Regions from separate parts of the Paenibacillus sp. FSL K6-1122 genome, predicted to be linked through region 2. Evidence: riboswitches for the same ligand, from Rfam matches in the RefSeq annotation. Region 2 holds a riboswitch; each other region holds the start of a gene.
The links. A riboswitch is a leader RNA that binds a small molecule or an ion and turns the genes downstream of it on or off. The one in region 2 is predicted to bind S-adenosylmethionine.
Positions count from the first base shown of each region.

Region 1 (4,289 bases), 320 kb from region 2:
CCATACCTCTATAGGATGTGGAAGGGCTTGTTATCATGATATGAACTAATTCCGCCATTTCTTCGCAAGTACACCAATCTGATGTGGCGTAGTACGGCAGCAGCCGCCAATAATTTGCGCGCCCGCAGCAACCCACTGTTCCGAAGCATCACTCATGCTGCCACATGTACCCTGTCCACTCCACGTCTTCGTCACTGCATCATACGTCTCACCTGAGTTCGGATACACAATAACAGGTTTGTCGCTGGCACGGCTAAGAATACTTACGGCTTCCGTCACCACTTCCATGGGAGCGCAGTTCAGGCCAATTGCCGCAACCTGCGGCTCGGAGCCAAACGTCTGTGCACATACCTCAAGCGGTGTGCCCTCGCTGATGCTTGTCCCGTCTTTTAAAGAAAATGATAACCAGGCATACGCATGAGGAAACTCCTTCAGTACATCAACCAGCACCTGTGCTTCCTGCAAGGAAGGAATCGTCTCAAACGCCAGAATATCAGCACCCGCTTCAATCAGCGCCGCCATACGTGGACGGTGAAATGCGGCAAGCGTCTCATCCGACACGTCGTAATGTCCCACATACTCTGAACCATCCGCCAGATAGGCGCCGTACGGACCAACGGAACCGGCAATAATTGGACGTGGACGAAGACTGTCTGCTTCGCGATCCCCTGTACGATCTGTTATGTTCTCCTCGTTCTCCTCGTTCTCCACGTTCTCGGAACGTACTGAAGGAGCTTTTACAAGCTGACCTGTCGAGCTTTCTCTCCCTACTACACCGCTCTGCACTTCTGCCCATACGTCATCTCTCGCCTGTACAGCCAGTTCCACCGTCTTCCGGATCAGCTCCAGTGCTGACTGTTCATCGATCCCTCTCTTGCGGAAACCATCCACCGTCGCCTGATAACTGGATGTAATCGCACAGTCGGCTCCTGCTCGAAAATAATCTGCATGGACCTGAACAATAACATCCGGATTCTCAAGCAACACACGAGCAGACCATAGTGGATCATCGAGATCACATCCATGCTGTTCGAGTTCCGTAGCCAACGCTCCATCCAGAATCATGACCGGATGTTCACGAAGGATCTGTTCCATGGGGTTAGTCTGTTGTTCTTGCGTCATGTACTTGTCCTCTTTTCTTATTCACACGTTCTGTCAGATAATAAGCAGCGTAACATACTGCGATAAACGGAACCCCACAATACAGCGCAATTCGCTGTGTCGGGTCAAAGGCAATACCTATGCATGAAGCCAGGCATAATATAAATGAAACAATTGGTACCACCGGATACAGTGGTGTGCGGTAGACCAGATCTTTGACCGCATGTCCTTCCCGGATATATTGTCTGCGGAACATGTATTGGGAAGCGCTGATGCTCATCCATACCGCAACGACAGCCAGACCTGAAATGGAAACCAGCGTAATATACACCGTACCTGGCGCAATGATGCTGGACAGCAAGGCCAGCGCACCACCCACCATACTAATCAGAAGTGCATTCAGCGGTACTCCGCTTTTGGTCAATTTGGCAAACCACGGAGAGATCGTTCTTTTGTCAGCCAGAGACCAGAGCATACGTGAAGATGCATACAGGCCTGAATTGGCAGCAGAGAGAATCGCCGTCAGAATAACAAAGTTCATAATGTCTGCTGCATAGGGTACACCCACCCGCTCCATTACCGCTACAAACGGACTTTCCAGTACACTGGCATCCGACATGGGCAGCAAGGCCGACAAGATAATAATCGTTCCGATGAAGAAAATAACCAAACGCCACAGCGTTGTATGAATAGCCTTTGGTATCGTCTTTTCCGGGTTCTCCGTCTCACCGGCGGCAATGCCGATTAACTCGGTGCCTGAGAAGGCAAAGTTTACAGCAAGCATGGTCATCAATATCGCTGTAGCCCCATGAGGGAACCACCCGGATGCGGTAATATTCGATAGAAATGGAGCCGGTCCAGAATCCGCCATGGGAATGAACCCAAACATGGCTGCGCCACCGATAATAATGAAGATTACGATAGTCACTACTTTTACAGATGAGAACCAGAACTCGGATTCCGCAAAAAATTTCACCGTTAGAGCGTTAAACAGAAAGATCATCAGTGCAAAAACCGCGCTCCATATCCATACGTTTACCGATGGGAACCAGCGCTGCATAAGCAATCCGGCGGCTGTGAATTCGGAGCCAAGCGCAACAGTCCAGGTTAACCAGTATAACCAAGCCACCGTGTAACCTGTTGCCGGTCCGATATATTTGGCTGCATAACTATGAAATGCTCCCGTCTCTGGCATATGAACAGACAGTTCACCAAGACAGAGCATCACCAGATATACAACGATGGCTCCGATCAGATAGGACAGAATGGTTCCCAGTGGTCCCGCCTGCTGAATGGTGTAACCTGAGCTGAGGAATAATCCCGTTCCAATGACTCCTCCGAGAGAGAGCATGACCACATGCCGTGCCTGCATTTTCCGCTGAAAATGCCCTTTGTCGTTGTTGTTCTCCATACCTGCTGCTCCCCTACTTCTTCATCCAGAAAAAACAAAAAAGACCCACTCTGCCTAAAGAGTGCGCCGTTACTGACAAATAAAAACAAACGCTCCTATCTATCAGGCTTTCACCCGCTGGAATTAGCACAGTATCCTTCAGATCTGTTGCTGAGGTTTCTAAGGGCCAGTCCCTCCACCTCTCTGGATAAGAAAATGATTTTTTACTAATATAGCGATCTATCATGAATGTGTCAACAATTAAATAATATATGGCACACCTCGCTATTCGGTGGAAGACCCCGGATTCGTGATGGTGGTCTTTACCTCATAGGTGATCGGCACGGTGCTAAAAATTTTATCCCAATCGTCTTTGACTTTTTTCCATGTTTTAGGTTCTTTAATACGCAAGCTATCCCGAAAATCCGCAACATCTACTTTATAGGTATGCTGCAGTTTGTATAACAACTGTCGAATCTGTTGTTTGGCAAGTTCAGCAAATTCTTTTTCCAATTCACTGAGATACGCACCTTTTTCCTCTTCCTCGGGAGCACGCCAATCCTCCATCAACCAGCCTTCGGATTCAGTTTTCACATGGAATGAAATATCATCGCCAACCACTTTTGGAATTATTGTTGTTTTTTTCTTCTTCATTTCATATACAACAGTGAACCCCTCTTTATTGTATGTCTTCAAGATACCTCCTTTTTCTTTAGGTCTGAGCCAAGATAGCCCTTCTAGATCCGTTTGGCTGAGTTCCCCGATGAATTTTGTTGTTTTCCCATCAAAGATACTGGCACCGGAGAACTTGTCCTCTCCATTGAAGTTCAGTACATTCTGGAGCAAAAAGCTGGAACCGGATTGCATTTGTGCATCTAATTTGGAGAGTAGAACGGGGTCCAGGATTTTATTGGACAAGTATGAATTACCGGTAATACCTGTAAGATAAAATGCTGGAATCCGGGAAGGATCATCTGAAGTCAGAACATCAACAGCGCGATGATGGCTAATCAACACCAGACAGTTAGGACGAATATCGTTATCCCGAAGTACAAAATCCAGCAGCTGGTCCAGACCATACTTTTTGGCGATATCCTTGGACACAACGATAACCTTCAGATGATGTCCGATGAGCGGATGATCTCGTCTCAGTGCAAACTGACGAAAGATTTGCAGCAAGGAATCTCCGGTAAGCTGTTCATTGGAATAGGACGTTTTACCAGAAGCAGGCGAACCGGATTGTTGGCTCTTCTGACTGCTGGAATTACCCGGAGCAATCTGTACCGTGGCTGTCACATTGTTCTGCTTGGAATACCCTCCTCCCTGATTGGCGATGTTCTCCTCAAATTCCGTCTCTTTGCCGATATCGATCCCGAGACCAACGTAGACACTTAGATCCTCTATCTCTCGACTGCTCCAACATCCGGATATCGTTAAGAGAATGCATAATACAGTGGCTAAGCGTAACAACATGCGGAATGTAATCATGCATGCTTGCCTCCTTTTTTGCGAATCAGACTTAACAACAGTAGTACCAGAGGTAAAATGCCAAACAAAAATACGGACACATTGCCTAGCATATCTCCTAGTACGAAGGTATCATCCACTGTTTTGGGTATCATTGCTGTCAGATAAATGAACGGCAGCAGGCCGTACATGATGCCTTTGATTTTTTTGGAACGAAACAAATCACGAATACCCACCGAAGCGCAGTAATGTGTAATTGCTGTAGTCGAAAAGATTTGCATAATCCAGATGACCAGCAATAAGGATTCAAAACGCTCGAATATCAGACCCT
Region 1 covers NZ_CP150272.1:6,200,848-6,205,136, forward strand. Annotated here, with positions in the region: gene mmuM (homocysteine S-methyltransferase) at 46-1,122, opposite strand; gene mmuP (S-methylmethionine permease) at 1,100-2,512, opposite strand; SAM riboswitch class I at 2,605-2,706, opposite strand; gene NSQ20_RS27790 (Ger(x)C family spore germination protein) at 2,777-3,979, opposite strand; gene NSQ20_RS27795 (spore germination protein) at 3,976-4,289, opposite strand, start outside.
Region 1: linked by a shared signal. The riboswitch ahead of mmuP (S-methylmethionine permease) and the one ahead of NSQ20_RS26360 (methionine ABC transporter ATP-binding protein) in region 2 are both predicted to bind S-adenosylmethionine.

Region 2 (4,289 bases):
ATCTCGTGGTATACACAGGTGCATTTGTGAGTCACACGGATTCTGCCGGCGGATGTTCTGGATTTCCGCTTTGTAACGGTCAGATTATTCCTGAGCTTTCGGGTGGGGTAGCGGTTGCTTTTGCTCACCGTGCAGCAGCTGCGTCGCTCGTGATTGTTATCGCGATTCTGGGTCACTTCGCTTACCGTAATCATCCGGACAACAAGGAAATGCGTACCCTTGGCGTGGTATCCGTTGTTCTTATTCTGATGCAAGTAGTAATTGGTATTTTCATGATGGTGACAATGAACCGTCCGGAAGTATACATGTTCGTAGCTCTTGCTCATATGCTGGATATCGCCATATTGTTCGGAGTCTTAACGTATATGAGTTTCCTGGTGTACAAGCTACATCGCCCGGCTAATCGTTTTTAAATATGAAAGTCCACCATCCAGTGATGTACATCATTGGACAGGTGGACTTTGTTTGATGTCAGAGGGATCAGGGCAACCTATGGCAAGCAGCAATTACACGGAATGAATGATGTTTCGTTTACGGTGATGAATTCTTGTTGATTTGGAAAAGAGGAGGTTAGATATGCTGCGAACGTTGTTGGGGGAAAAGCCACGTATAAACGAAGGTAAATTGAAGGCAGCGATGGACGCAATGGCGCATACGCTTGAGCTATTTCAACGACAAATGCATGTGGACCATGATCCCACGCATGACTATCGGAAACTGTATGTGTGGACTCAGGGACTCATCTCCTCACTGGATGAACTGGAGCAAAGCTGTTTCGCTGCTGCTCATTTTCGTAAAAAGGTCGTTGCAGGATCAACGGATGATATGACGCCGACTGAAAAAGCCGAGTATGCACGGTATGTGTATTTCTACAAAGATGGCTTTATCCGCTGCTTTGCCATTCTGGATAAAGTCGGCACGGTATTAAATGAAATATTCCAGTTGAATACTTCAAATACCAAAGCGCATTTTTCTTATTTCACAATGTTAAGGCAGTTCGACTATGCGAGGGAACATCATGATCTTGCGTTGCAATTAATACAGATCAAGGACTCTTATCGTGAGCCGATGAGCAAGCTGCGCAAACGACGTAATATGGAAATTCACTACATGAACTCAGAAATGCACGATGACCTGTGGCAGTTACACCAGACCTTGCAAGGTAAAGTGAAATTGGAGGATCTGAATCAGCATGTGCAGGAAATGCGTCAGGGTGTCGATATGGTCTGTGAAACGTTAACAGCCTCTTATAGTTATATCAATAAAATATGGAAAAGAAATAATTCCCTTTGACAAATCGGAATACTTGGAATATACTGAGTTTCAATCGAATGTTACACGGATATAACTGATTTTTTGGAAGTTACGTTCACATTATAAAGCATAAACTACATGAACTTATAAAATCCTACAACAACATATTTCTTATCGAGAGCGGCGGAGGGACAGGCCCGATGAAGCCCGGCAACCGATTTGTAATGACATGATACATGTATCATTCGTTATAGATGTTAGGTGCTAATTCCTACAAAATGGTGCAAGACACGATTTTGGCAGATGAGAAGGTATATTCTTTCACGTGAAGAGCCCTCTTTGTATCTGCAAAGGGCTCTTTTTTTGTACTTTAAGGGGAGTTTTCCTTTAGATCGGGTAAAGATACATGTAGGTGGTTGGAAAGGGGCAAGTGCGATTGATTGAATTAAAAGGTTTAACGAAAACGTACGGCAAAGGAACAAAATCTACAACAGCGTTATCCGAGTTGAATTTGAGCATCCAAAAGGGCGAAATCTACGGAGTGATTGGCCATTCCGGAGCGGGCAAAAGCACATTGATTCGCTGTATTAATTTGCTGGAACGGCCTACGGAGGGTGAGGTATGGGTTGACGGAATTAACCTGACTGAACTGAGCAAAACCGAATTGCAGCAACAGAGACGCAAGATCGGAATGATTTTTCAACACTTTAATCTGTTATCTTCGGCAACGGTATATGACAATGTAGCTTTTCCACTAAAGCTTGTGAATACACCCAAGGAAGCCATTGATCGCAAAGTGAAGGAAATGCTTGCACTGGTTGGTCTGGAGCACCACAGCAGCAAATATCCGGCTCAATTATCGGGTGGCCAGAAACAACGTGTAGGGATTGCGAGAGCACTTGCAAGTGATCCAAATGTACTTCTCTGTGATGAGGCTACTTCGGCACTTGATCCGCAGACGACAAATTCAATCCTGAAGTTATTACTCGACATTAATGAAAAGTACAACCTAACGATTGTGCTGATCACACATGAAATGCATGTCATTCAGAACATCTGTGACAAGGTGGCTGTCATTCATCAAGGTGGCATTGTGGAACAAGGACCTGTAACAGACGTGTTCCTGAAGCCACAGCATGCGATCACGCGGGACTTCATGATGCGTGACCATGAAGCTGGACTTGCTCTGGAAGAGACCGCTCTGGCAAATGCAGGCGTTGAATTGCAGGCAGGTGCTGCTTCCAAACTTGTGAAGATATCCTTTCTGGGTAACAAAACATATGAAGCGATTTTGTCCAGAACGGTACGTAAGACAGGAGTGGATTTTGCCATCCTGCAGGGAACAATCTCTACGATCAAACAGGTTCCTTATGGGCAGCTGACCGTTCGGTTCGAGGGTGATTCAAATGCGATTGATCGGACGATATCAGAATTAACCGCTGAGGGACTTGATGTGGAGGTGCTTCGTTAGATGGATTTTTCAACAGTTCGCTGGGAAGAGGTTGGTAAAGCCTCCATTGAGACACTGCAAATTTTGGGTGTATCAGGCTTGTTCACCGTAATTTTTGGTTTACCGCTCGGAGTGCTGCTGTTCATGACAGCCCGTTCTGCTTCGATCAAGTCACGGACGGTGTACATTATATTGTCCTTGATTGTGAATATTTTGCGCTCAGTCCCATTTATCATATTGATTGTTGCTCTTATACCGTTCACTCGTTCACTCGTCGGTACTGCTACAGGTGTGTTAGGTGTTATACCACCTTTAGTTATTTCAGCAGCTCCTTATTTTGCTCGTTTGGTGGAGACGACGTTGCGAGAAGTTGATCGGGGTGTCATTGAAGCGGCACAGTCGATGGGTGCATCGACCGGACAGATTGTAAGACGGGTGTTACTGCCTGAGGCACTGCCTGGACTGCTTGCGGGTATAACGATCACCATTGTTACGCTTGTCTCCTATACGGCGATGGCGGGCATGGTTGGCGGTGGAGGTCTAGGAACGCTGGCAATCAACTATGGGTATTATCGTTATCAGAATGAAATTATGATCATTTCCGTTGTATTTATGGTCATCTTAGTGCAAATTCTCCAGATGGCTGGAGATCGCTTGGTTACATTTTTCACCAGGAAATAACACATAGATAACATGATGGTTATGCAATAATGCGGACACCACATGACAAAAATGATTAGAGAAGGGGTTTTACACATGAAAAAATGGTCTTTTGCTCTACTTAGTCTTATGTTGATTGCGGTTCTCGCAGCTTGCGGAAACAACAAGGACGCCGATAGCGGCGCAGACAATTCAGCAGGTGCACCACGCACGGTTGAATTGAAAGTTGGAGCTTCACCTACACCACATGCAGAGATTCTGGAAAGCATCAAGCCTGAACTGGAAGCACAAGGTATTCGTCTGCAAGTCGTTACATTCAACGACTATGTACAACCCAATCAGCAGCTTGCTGACAAAAAATTGGATGCAAACTTCTTCCAACACCAACCTTATCTGGATACAGAGAATAAAGAACGTGGATTCAACCTCGTTTCTGTAACACCTGTTCATGTTGAACCTTTTGGTGGATACTCCAAAAAGATTAAGTCTTTGGATGAGTTGGCAGACGGCGCAAAAGTAGCAATTCCAAATGACCCATCCAATGGTGGACGTGCACTGTTGTTACTTGCGAAGGAAGGCATTATCACGCTGAAAGACAACACAAATATCTCATCTACGATTCAAGACATCACAGCCAATCCGAAGAACCTGGATATCATTGAGCTGGATGCAGCCATGATGCCTCGTCAACTGGATGAAGCGGATCTGGTATTCATCAACGCTAACTATGCGCTCGAAGCGAACCTGAATCCGGCGAATGATGCTTTGCTGATCGAAGATCTGCAAGGTAACCCATACGCGAACATCCTCGTTTCCCGTGAGGACAACAAGGATGCAGATGCAATCCAAAAACTGGCTGCTGCTTTGCACTCCGAAGAAGTGAAAACATTCATCAAAGAACGTTATAAAGGTGCAGTTGAACCTG
Region 2 covers NZ_CP150272.1:5,883,585-5,887,873, reverse strand. Annotated here, with positions in the region: gene NSQ20_RS26370 (heme A synthase) at 1-413, shown strand, start outside; gene NSQ20_RS26365 (Cthe_2314 family HEPN domain-containing protein) at 577-1,293, shown strand; SAM riboswitch class I at 1,423-1,564, shown strand; gene NSQ20_RS26360 (methionine ABC transporter ATP-binding protein) at 1,691-2,725, shown strand; gene NSQ20_RS26355 (methionine ABC transporter permease) at 2,726-3,385, shown strand; gene NSQ20_RS26350 (MetQ/NlpA family ABC transporter substrate-binding protein) at 3,461-4,289, shown strand, end outside.

Region 3 (4,289 bases), 3.3 Mb from region 2:
TCTTTCTTGCGGAAAATGAAGAACATGCTCAGGCCCAGTGTAACCATCAGGCCAATCACAACAAAATAACTGTATTTCCAGTTAAGCTCTGGCATATTCGTAAAGTTCATGCCGTATATACCGGTAATGACCGTCAGCGGCATGAAGACCGTGGTGATGGCGGTAAATACACGCATGATCTCATTCGCCCGGTTCGCAATACTGGATTGGTAGGCTTCTCGCAAGTTGCCCATCAGGTCGCGATATGTCTCAAAGGTTTCAGATATTTTTACGGCATTCTCATAGATGTCACTGAAATACTTTTGCAGTTGATCATCGATGAGACGCAGATCTTTTTTGTTGAGTGTATTAATGACCTCTTTCTGAGGTCCGAGCACTTTCTTCAGCCACAGAATCTCACTGCGCAGCCCGATAATTTCACTCAAATGTGACTTTTTGGTGTGCATCAGAATGTCTTCCTCAAGCTTCTCGATTCGTGCTTCAATTCGGTCACCTACGGTGAAATAATTATCAACAATCAAGTCAACCAGCAAATACAGCAGACGATCCGGTGTACTGATTTCCTGTTCCCACAGGATCGGTTTCAGTGTGCGCAATTCGCTGATCTTGTGCTTGGTAACACTAATAATGAAATGTCTGCCAAGGAATAAGTTGACCGCACGTAGAAATATCTCTTCATCATCAAAACGGATGCTATTAATCACAATAAAATAATGGTTCTCATAAATTTCAATCTTCGGACGTTGTTCTTCGTCACTAAGACAGTCTTCTACAGCCAGATCATGCATCAAGAACAGCGGCTGAAGTACCGCCAAATCGTCTACGTCTGCATCAATCCAGTAAAATCCTTCCGCTGGTGGAGTCAGCGCCTGCTGAATGTCGTCCACCGGAATAAATACACCGTTGTTTACCAACCGGATTTTCATCGTTAATCTACTCCTTCTGCACCCGCCAACTTGGCGGATATTATCATTATGGGCGCAAAAAGAACAAATCAGCCGGTCGGCAGCGGAGCCTGGAGATCAGGGCTGCGTTCACTATATAATCAAACGGAAGTCACGTCCCGCTGCCGGCATGCTGATGTCAGTTCTCTATGCAGTTTGTCGGAATTCGGCTGCCAGTCAGGCCTCGGGTCGCCATCCATTTAATATGTCACCTCTCACATAAGGGTTTATAACACCTTGTTTAGTATACCGCTGGTACAAGGTGCTTTCAAGCGCAAAAATGTGTCTATTTCGCGCCCTGAGGCAGTGTATGACAACGGATGATGAACGGTTCCGATCTGGGAAGCAGACATCGAACTGCAACTTGACGTGAGGGCATTAATGTAATAAAGTAGACGGTGAACCATATTTAATTACAATCTAATACAGCGAAATCTTATCAAGAGTAGGTGGAGGGACTGGCCCGATGAAACCCGGCAACCGGCGGTATACCGCACGGTGCTAATTCTTGCAGCGACTAAGTGTCAGGTGGCACTGTTGTAACTGAGAGATGAGAGAGGCGCATATCTATTTTACATATGACCTTTCTCGAAATCCGAGGAAGGTCTTTGTCATATGCCCCGACTTCTCAGCAGTGATTTTCGCTAAGGAACTTGAGGTTGTTTGTAACGTTGGATGAAAGAGCAATTCAATGTTTTTACAAGCTCAAGGCAGTCTATAACTGTATTGATGTGAAGACATCAAGCCAAGGGTGGCTGCATCTATCTATGCACAAGGAGGAGTTAGACTTACTATGCCAATCAAAATACCCGATACGCTACCAGCAAAAGAAGTACTTGAAGGAGAGAATATCTTCGTCATGGATGAAACTTCTGCATATCAGCAGGATATTCGTCCACTCCGTATCGCTATATTAAACCTGATGCCCACAAAGGAAACGACCGAAACACAATTGCTTCGTCTGGTGGGAAACACGCCTATTCAGGTGGATGTCGTTCTTGTACATCCCAAATCCCATACGTCGAAGAATACGTCTCAAGAGTATTTGGATCTGTTCTATAAAACCTTTGATGAGATTGAGCACCGTCGTTTCGATGGAATGATCATTACGGGTGCCCCGGTGGAACAGATGGATTTCGAAGACGTGAACTATTGGAATGAAATCCAGGAGATCTTCGAATGGACCAAAACCAATGTGACTTCAACCCTCCACATATGTTGGGCTTCTCAGGCAGGTTTATACCATCATTTTGACGTACCCAAGGTTGCACTTGATGAAAAGTGTTTTGGCGTTTTCCCACATACCATCAATAAACCACATGTTCCGTTGTTGCGTGGATTCGATGAAGTATTCAACGTTCCACATTCCCGTCATACGGAAGTGAGACGCGAAGATATTGAAAAGAATGAGAATTTAGAGATTTTGGCTGAATCTGAGGAAGCGGGGATCTTCCTGGTTGCTACCAAAGACGGCAAACAGATTTTTGCCACAGGACATGCCGAGTATGACCCGTTCTCATTAAAGTGGGAGTATGACCGGGATGCAGCCAAAGGTTTGGATATCGCATTGCCTAGGCATTATTATCCGAATGACGACCCTTCCCGTGTGCCACCAGCTACTTGGCGCGCTCATGCCAACTTATTATTCTCTAACTGGCTCAATTACTATGTGTATCAAGAAACACCTTACGATATTGGCCCGCAAATCTAATCGAGATTACAGGAGGATGCAGCAATGGAAGACAACAACAAGTTGAAAATCGAAAGCCGCTTAGCACAAATTGGGTCCATTAATGAACCGGTAACAGGCGCCATTAACTTTCCGATCTATCAATCCACTGCGTTTCGCCACCCGAAGCTTGGACAAAGCACGGGGTTTGATTATATTCGTACGACTAATCCAACCCGTAAAGTATTGGAAGAAGCCGCCGCAGCGCTGGAGTCCGGTGATGCAGGGTTTGCCTGTAGCTCGGGAATGGCCGCGCTGCAAACGATCTTTGCCATGTTTGGTCAAGGGGATCATCTGATTGTATCGCTGGATCTGTATGGTGGAACCTATCGTCTGCTGGAACGTATTCTGTCCCGTTTCGGCGTAACTGCAAGTTATGTGGACACGAATGACCTGGCAGCACTGGAGAAGGTTCGTCAGCCGAATACCAAAGCTGTATTTATTGAGACACCAACCAATCCACTGATGATGATCACAGATGTGGAAGCTGTCGCTTCCTGGGCGAAAAGTTACAACCTGTTGACCATTGTTGACAACACGTTGCTGACTCCATTTTTCCAACGTCCGATTGAACTGGGTGCCGATATCATCATTCATAGCGCTACCAAATATCTGGGCGGACATAATGATGTGCTCGCCGGACTAATTATTACCAAAGGTGAGGCGTTATCTGCTGAGATGGCGTTCCTGCATAATTCCATTGGAGCGGTATTATCTCCAAGTGACTCCTATCAGCTGATGAAAGGTATGAAAACGCTGGCTCTTCGCATGGAGCGTCATGAGCACAATGCAATTACTATTGCCAAATACTTGCTTGAGCACCCAGCGGTGGTTGAAGTGTATCATCCAGGTCTATCCGATCATCCGGGGTATGGGATACAGAACAAACAATCCACGGGTAACACAGGTATCTTCTCTTTCAAAGTGAAGGATGCACGTTATGTTGAACCGTTGCTACGTCATATCCAACTCATTGCTTTTGCCGAAAGTCTCGGCGGAGTTGAATCACTCATGACTTATCCAGCAGTACAGACTCATGCGGATATTCCGCTTGAAATTCGTGAAGCCGTAGGTGTGGATGACCGTCTGCTCCGGTTCTCCGTAGGCATTGAACATGCCGAAGATCTGATTGCAGATCTCGGCAATGCTCTGACAGTTGCACAACAGGAAGTGGAAGGAGGCGTGCACTCATGAGTGAGTCCAACAACAAGCCCAAATCCGAGTTAAAATTTGATACCAAATTGCTCCATTTTGGAGATGAGATTGACAAAACGACTGGAGCGTCCAGTGTACCGATCTACCAAGCATCAACATTCCATCATTTTGATATCTTCAATCCGCCTCAACATGATTACAGTCGTTCGGGTAATCCGACACGTCAGGCTTTGGAAGATTACATCACACTGCTGGAGGGCGGTGCACGAGGATTCGCCTATTCATCGGGAATGGCCGCGATATCCAGCGTGTTCATGATGTTCTCCGCAGGGGATCACATGATTGTTACGGAAGACGTATATGGAGGTACGTATCGTTTGCTTACTTCCATATTAAGCCGTATGCAGATCGAGACAACCTTTGTAGACATGACCAATATAGATGAAGTAAAAGCGGCACTC
Region 3 covers NZ_CP150272.1:2,048,953-2,053,241, forward strand. Annotated here, with positions in the region: gene corA (magnesium/cobalt transporter CorA) at 1-926, opposite strand, end outside; SAM riboswitch class I at 1,378-1,501, shown strand; gene metA (homoserine O-succinyltransferase) at 1,738-2,655, shown strand; gene NSQ20_RS09255 (PLP-dependent transferase) at 2,680-3,867, shown strand; gene NSQ20_RS09260 (aminotransferase class I/II-fold pyridoxal phosphate-dependent enzyme) at 3,864-4,289, shown strand, end outside.
Region 3: linked by a shared signal. The riboswitch ahead of metA (homoserine O-succinyltransferase) and the one ahead of NSQ20_RS26360 (methionine ABC transporter ATP-binding protein) in region 2 are both predicted to bind S-adenosylmethionine.